Linked DNA regions of Streptomyces sp. 2114.4. The protein of the gene in region 1 interacts with the protein of each later gene in a pairwise test. Links are inferred from orthologs where the notes say so. Each region holds a gene or a part of one and is shown on either strand. Other genes may lie near its edges. The genes, in order: eno and rpe.

Region 1 (3,230 bases):
CGCCGGCATCGCCGGTGCTGCCGTGGCCGTCCCGCTGATGGGTGCCACCTCCGCCTCCGCCGCCTCCGTCTCCACCTGGGACAAGGTCGCCCAGTGCGAGTCCGGCGGCAACTGGTCGATCAACACCGGTAACGGCTACTACGGTGGCCTGCAGTTCTCCAACTCCAGCTGGGCCGCTGCCGGTGGCACCAAGTACGCCGCGCGCGCCGACCTGGCCAGCAAGTCCCAGCAGATCGCCGCCGCCGAGAAGCTTCTGGCCATCCAGGGTCCGGGCGCCTGGTCCTGCGCCGGCGCCGGCAACCTGACCTCCGGCGGCCCCGCGGCCGACGTCGACACCTCCGGCTCCGCGCAGACCAAGTCCGCTCCCCAGCAGGACCAGGGCTCCGCCAAGGCCGAGACGAAGAAGGCCCCGGCCGCCCCCGAGCAGCACGCCTCGCGCTCGACCGAGCGCAAGTCCATGGGCCACGGCAACTACACCGTCAAGGCGGGCGACACCCTCGCCAAGATCGCCAAGGCGCACGGCACCGACTGGAAGTCCGTCTACAAGGCCAACAAGTCGGTCATCGGCGGCAACCCGAACCTGATCTTCCCGGGTCAGAAGCTCAACGTCTGAGTCTCCGCTCACCGGGATCAGGCGGGCCCGAGCGGCGAGCCCCCTTCCCGTGTGAGACCTCCGTGAGACCGCTTCCTGTGTGAGACCGCCCCGCCCGGCGCGCCCTTCCCCAGCGCGTCGCGGCGGGGCTTCTCTCGTCCGGCGCCGTGACCGGGCCGCCGCAGCCGAGGCGGCCGCACGCCGGTGACCGGCGACGATCAAGGTTTTTTCCCATTCAGCGAACAATGCCCTCACATGTCCCGCGAACTGGGCCTTTGGGGAGTATTCCGGGCCGTTCCGTCCCACGGAGCGGGCCAAGGGCGGGCGGACGCACCCCGGGCCGTTAGGCTCATGCGCAGAACGCCAGACACCCACGAAGGAGACAACGTGCCGTCGATCGACGTCGTCGTAGCCCGCGAAATTCTCGACTCGCGAGGTAATCCCACGGTCGAGGTCGAGGTCGGCCTCGACGACGGCAGCACCGGCCGTGCCGCCGTGCCGTCCGGCGCCTCCACCGGCGCCTTCGAGGCCATCGAGCTTCGTGACGGCGACCCGAACCGCTACCTGGGCAAGGGTGTGGAGAAGGCCGTCCTGGCCGTCATCGAGCAGATCGGCCCGGAGCTCGTCGGCTACGACGCCACCGAGCAGCGGCTGATCGACCAGGCCATGTTCGACCTGGACGCCACCGACAACAAGGGCTCGCTCGGCGCCAACGCCATCCTCGGCGTCTCCCTCGCCGTCGCGCACGCCGCCTCCGAGGCCAGCGACCTCCCGCTGTTCCGCTACCTCGGCGGCCCGAACGCGCACGTCCTGCCCGTCCCGATGATGAACATCCTGAACGGCGGCTCGCACGCCGACTCCAACGTGGACATCCAGGAGTTCATGATCGCCCCGATCGGCGCGGAGTCGTTCTCCGAGGCGCTGCGCTGGGGCGCCGAGGTCTACCACACCCTCAAGAAGGTCCTGAAGGAGCGCGGGCTGTCCACCGGCCTCGGCGACGAGGGCGGCTTCGCCCCGAACCTGGGCTCCAACCGCGAGGCCCTGGACCTCATCCTGGAGGCCATCAAGCAGGCCGGTTACGCCCCCGGCCAGGACATCGCGCTCGCGCTGGACGTCGCCGCCTCCGAGTTCTACAAGGACGGCAAGTACCAGTTCGAGGGCAAGGACCGCTCGGCCGCCGAGATGACCGAGTACTACGAGGAGCTGGTCGCGGCCTACCCGCTCGTCTCCATCGAGGACCCGCTGTTCGAGGACGACTGGGCCGGCTGGAAGGTCATCACCGACAAGCTCGGCGCCAAGGTCCAGCTCGTCGGCGACGACCTGTTCGTCACCAACCCCGAGCGTCTGGCCCGCGGCATCGAGGAGGGCTCCGCCAACGCGCTGCTGGTGAAGGTCAACCAGATCGGCTCGCTGACCGAGACCCTGGACGCCGTCGAGCTGGCCCAGCGCAACGGCTTCAAGTGCATGATGTCGCACCGCTCCGGTGAGACCGAGGACGTCACCATCGCCGACCTCGCCGTCGCCACCAACTGCGGCCAGATCAAGACCGGCGCCCCGGCCCGCTCCGAGCGCGTCGCCAAGTACAACCAGCTGCTGCGCATCGAGGAGATCCTCGACGACGCCGCGGTCTACGCCGGCCGCTCCGCCTTCCCGCGGTTCCGCCACGGCAGCTGACCGCACCGGGCCCGCTGCCCGCCCGACCGGGGCAGAGGGCCGATCGGGCGAGGCAACCGCCCAGCACCCCGTACGTCCCCGGCGACGGTCCCGTACCGTTGCCGGGGACGTGCCTGCTTGAAGCAGTCAGGCGTCCGTCAGTGAAGGGGAGACGACGTGCCCGCGGACCGGTTCTCGACCGCGACCCGACTCAAGGCGCTCGGCGAGCAGGCCGCCGCCCGCGTCTACCGCGCCCGCCCGCCCCGCCGCAACCGCCTCACCGGCCGCGCCGCCCTGCTGGCGCTGGTGATGTGCTCCCTGGTGGTCGCCCTCGCGTACCCGATAAGGCAGTACGTCTCCCAGCGCTCCGACATCGCCGACCAGCGCCGTAAGGCCCAGGACGCGGGTGCCGCCCTCGACCGGCTGCGCGAGCAGAAGGCGCGCTGGCAGGACCCCGACTTCGTACGCCAGCAGGCCCGCCGGCATCTGCACTACCTCATGCCGGGCGAGACCGGCTATATCGTCCAGGACGGCTCCGCCACCGGTTTGGCACCGAAGGGGCAGCGAGCGGCGCAGCGCCCCTGGTACGAGAATCTGTGGGACACCGTCGACGCGGCCGACAAGCGGTAGTCCCCGGCTGCCCGTACCGCCGCCCGGCGGCAGCCCGTAGTGTCGGGGCCGGACGGCCGCCCCGCCGCCACCTCACCACTCACCTCACCGAAAGCGCACATGGACACCCCCCGCCCCAGACCGAGCCCACCGAGCCCACCGACGCGGACATCGCCGCCTTCCGGGAACAGCTCGGCCGCCCGCCGCGCGGCCTGCGCGCCATCGCACACCGCTGCCCCTGCGGGCAGCCGGACGTCGTCGAGACGGCGCCGCGCCTGGAGGACGGCACGCCCTTCCCCACGCTCTACTACCTCACCTGCCCGCGCGCGGCCTCCGCGATCGGCACGCTGGAGGCCAACGGCGTGATGAAGGAGAT
Region 2 (3,261 bases), 1.9 Mb from region 1 along the record:
CGTTGACGCAGCTGGTGGACGTGGTGGAGAAGCGGTCCAACAGCGGGCGGGCGTGGCCCACTTGACGGTTCAGTACCTCGGTGAGGTGCGCCATACCGTGGGGGAGGGGCCCGCGTGGGTGCCGTCCGCCGGAGAGGTGATGACGATCATGAGTCAAGTCTCCGAGGGGTTCCGCCGGGCGTCCAATACCCTTTCCACCACGTTGATACCTTTCGGGAATGGATTTAGATCTGCGGAAACTCCGCTATTTCGTCGCGGTGGCCGAACACCGGCAATTCGGCCGGGCGGCACAGGCGTTGTTCATCGCGCAGCCCGTCCTCAGCCGGCAGATCCGCGCGTTCGAGCAGGAGTTGGGCTGCCCGCTGTTCACGCGGACCACGCGCAGCGTCGAACTGACCCCCGCGGGACGTCAGTTGTACGACGAGGCGGGCAGGATCACCACGGTGGTCGAGACGGCGCTGCGTCGCGTGCACGAGGCCGGGCGGGGCGAGCAGCGGATCGTCGTCGCCTTCTCGCCCGGCCTGCGCGTCTCGGAGGCGATCCTGACGTTCACGGCGAGCCACCCGAAGGTCCGGATCGATGTGTTTCCGCTGCGCTGGTGGGAGCAGGACGCACCGCTGCGCGACGGCCGCGCGCACGTCGGATACCTCCGGCGCCCCTTCGACGACACGGGGCTGCACACCGTCCCCATCGGTCACGAGACCAAGATCGCGTGCCTGCCCGTGACCCATCGGCTGGCCGGCCGTCGCAGCCTCACGTCGGCCGCTCTCGACGGTGAGCCGGTCCTCGACGTCAGGACGCGGCGGACCTCCTCACTGGAGGAGAAGTTCGAGCTCATCGCCTCCGGGCAGGGCCTCGCGCTGGTTCCCGTCAGCGTCGCGGGCTCGTACTCCCGCCCCGATCTCGTCTACCTGCCCGTCACCGATGCCCCGCCGGTCGAGACCTGCCTGGCGATGCCGGAGGGCAGCTGCGCGGGCCCCGCAGCGGACTTCCTGGACATCGCCACCGCGACGCTGCGCCGGCAGCCCGGCGAGGCGAAGACGGAGGAGGACGGCGGACGCGTGTGAGAGGGCTCATCGCCGCTCCCGCCGCCGCGCTCCGCGTCCCAGAAAGGCCGCACCGGCCCGCCGAAAACCCGGTCCCTCCCGCCGCCGCCCCTTCCCGGCCCGCAGGCCATACTGGGGGCATGGCCTTGATCAACCCCAGCATCCTGTCCGCAGACTTCGCCCGCCTCGCCGAGGAGGCCGAGGCCGTCAAGGGCGCCGACTGGCTGCACGTCGACGTCATGGACAACCACTTCGTCCCGAACCTCACCCTCGGTGTGCCGGTGGTCGAGTCGCTGAGCAAGGCGACGGACACCCCGCTCGACCTGCATCTGATGATCGAGGACCCGGACCGCTGGGCGCCGCAGTACATCGAGGCCGGAGCCGGGTCCGTGACCTTCCACGTGGAGGCGGCGGCCGCGCCGGTGCGGCTGGCGCGGGAGATCCGGGCCAAGGGCGCGCGGGCGTCGATGGCGCTGAAGCCTGCCACGCCGATCGAGCCGTACGAGGACCTGCTCCCCGAGCTCGACATGGTGCTGATCATGACCGTGGAGCCCGGCTTCGGCGGCCAGGCGTTCCTGGACATCATGCTGCCGAAGATCCGCCGCACCCGTGAACTGATCTCCCGGCACGGCCTGCAGCTGGGGCTCCAGGTGGACGGCGGGGTCTCGGCGGCCACCATCGAGCGGTGCGCCGACGCGGGCGCCGATGTGTTCGTGGCGGGCTCCGCGGTGTACGGCGCGGACGACCCGGCCAAGGCGGTCAGGGACCTGCGCGAACAGGCCGAGACGGCGACCGCGGCGGCGGGCTGGGGCTGCGCGCACTGAGTGCGAGTGCCGGTCAGGGGGCGAGTGCCGGTCGGGCCCCGGAGCGAGAGCCCGGCCCGGCTGATTCACGCCAGGGGAATCCGCCCGTGGCGGGGGCCGTGCCGCCCGTTGTACGGGGCGCAACCGAGCGTTCACGAGGGTCGGGACGGTCATGGTCCCCGTTGCCGCCGGGTTTCTGAAAGGATGAGCAAAGACTCGATCAGATGCGCAAAAGGGGAGAATTTCGTGGTAGCCAGCCGCCCACAGTCCGGAATGGGCCCTGCCGAGCTGGTGCAGGCCGCGGCCATGGCCCGCCGTTTCTATCTTGAGGGCAAGTCGAAGATCCAGATCGCGGAGGAGTTCGGCGTCAGCCGGTTCAAGGTCGCGCGGGTGCTGGAGACCGCCCTGGAACGTGATCTCGTACGGATCGAGATCCGGGTGCCCTCCGAGCTGGACGCCGAACGCTCCGACGCCCTGCGGGCCCGCTACGGCCTGCGGCACGCGGTCGTCGTCGAGTCGCCCGCGGACGCTCCCCCCGCCTTCGGCGGCCAGACGCCGCCCGACGACGCCGCGGACCCGGAGAACCTGGGCGAGGTCGCGGCCGATCTCCTCGGTGAGCTGGTCACCGAGGGCGATGTGCTGGGGCTGGCGTGGGGCCGGTCGACCATTCATATGGCGGCCGCGCTGCACCGTCTCCCGCCGTGCACCGTGGTGCAGTTGACCGGTGTGTACGACGCCGGTACCGCCGACCGCGGTTCGGTCGAGGCGGTCCGCCGTGCGGCCGATGTCGCCGGAGGAGAGGCGCATCCGATCTATGCGCCGATGCTGCTGCCCGACTCGGCGACCGCCGAGGCGCTGCGCCGCCAGACCGGGATCGCCCGCGCGTTCGACTACTTCGACAAGGTCACCGTCGCCTGTGTCTCCATCGGTTCCTGGGAGCCGGGCGTCTCGACCGTCTACGACATGCTCTCGGAGCAGGAGCGGGAGCACTACGCCTCGCTGGGGGCGGCCGCCGAGATGTCAGCGCACCTCTTCGACGCCGAGGGGCGGCGGATCGGCCGGGACCTCGGCGAGCGGTGCATCACCGTCGAGGCGGACCGGCTGCGCCGTATCCCGGAGGTCGTCGCCATCGCGGGCGGCCGGCGCAAGGCCGCCGCGATCGGCGCGGTGCTCCGCTCCGGGCTGGTGACCAGCCTGGTCACGGACACCGCCGCGGCCGACCACCTGCTGCTGGAGACCGGCCCCGGGCCGCGCCCCGCACTGGACCGGGCGGATCCTGACGGAGCGTGACCCGCGCCGGGCGGGACGCGGCGGCGGACGGCCCCGCGTGACCGCCCCGCCGGTCCGCTGCCCCGCCCGTGCGGACCGTCCCGGCAGCCTCGCGACCCCGCCCGTGCGGACCGCCCCCGCCG

Evidence for each region.
Region 2: the proteins of eno (region 1) and rpe interact in binary tests that used the Escherichia coli proteins (3 or more experiments, as listed by UniProt). The link is inferred for Streptomyces sp. 2114.4 from one-to-one orthologs.

The regions. Positions count from the first base shown.
Region 1 is NZ_FYEY01000001.1:3,121,605-3,124,834, reverse strand. Bases 204-3,122 are described here. They hold eno (phosphopyruvate hydratase), read left to right. Parts: upstream 204-979; coding sequence 980-2,266; downstream 2,267-3,122. Other genes in these bases: CFW40_RS13470 (DUF501 domain-containing protein), read left to right, coding at 3,025-3,122; CFW40_RS13475 (septum formation initiator family protein), read left to right, coding at 2,423-2,875; CFW40_RS13485 (transglycosylase family protein), read left to right, coding at 204-613. In the rest of the region: more of CFW40_RS13485, read left to right, coding at 1-203; more of CFW40_RS13470, read left to right, coding at 3,123-3,230. UniProt on the Escherichia coli protein: Catalyzes the reversible conversion of 2-phosphoglycerate (2-PG) into phosphoenolpyruvate (PEP). It is essential for the degradation of carbohydrates via glycolysis.
Region 2 is NZ_FYEY01000001.1:1,266,042-1,269,302, reverse strand. What follows is about bases 79-3,028. They hold rpe (ribulose-phosphate 3-epimerase), read left to right. Parts: upstream 79-1,186; coding sequence 1,187-1,870; downstream 1,871-3,028. Other genes in these bases: CFW40_RS05475 (sugar-binding transcriptional regulator), read left to right, coding at 2,123-3,028; CFW40_RS05485 (LysR family transcriptional regulator), read left to right, coding at 219-1,067. In the rest of the region: more of CFW40_RS05475, read left to right, coding at 3,029-3,139. UniProt on the Escherichia coli protein: Catalyzes the reversible epimerization of D-ribulose 5-phosphate to D-xylulose 5-phosphate.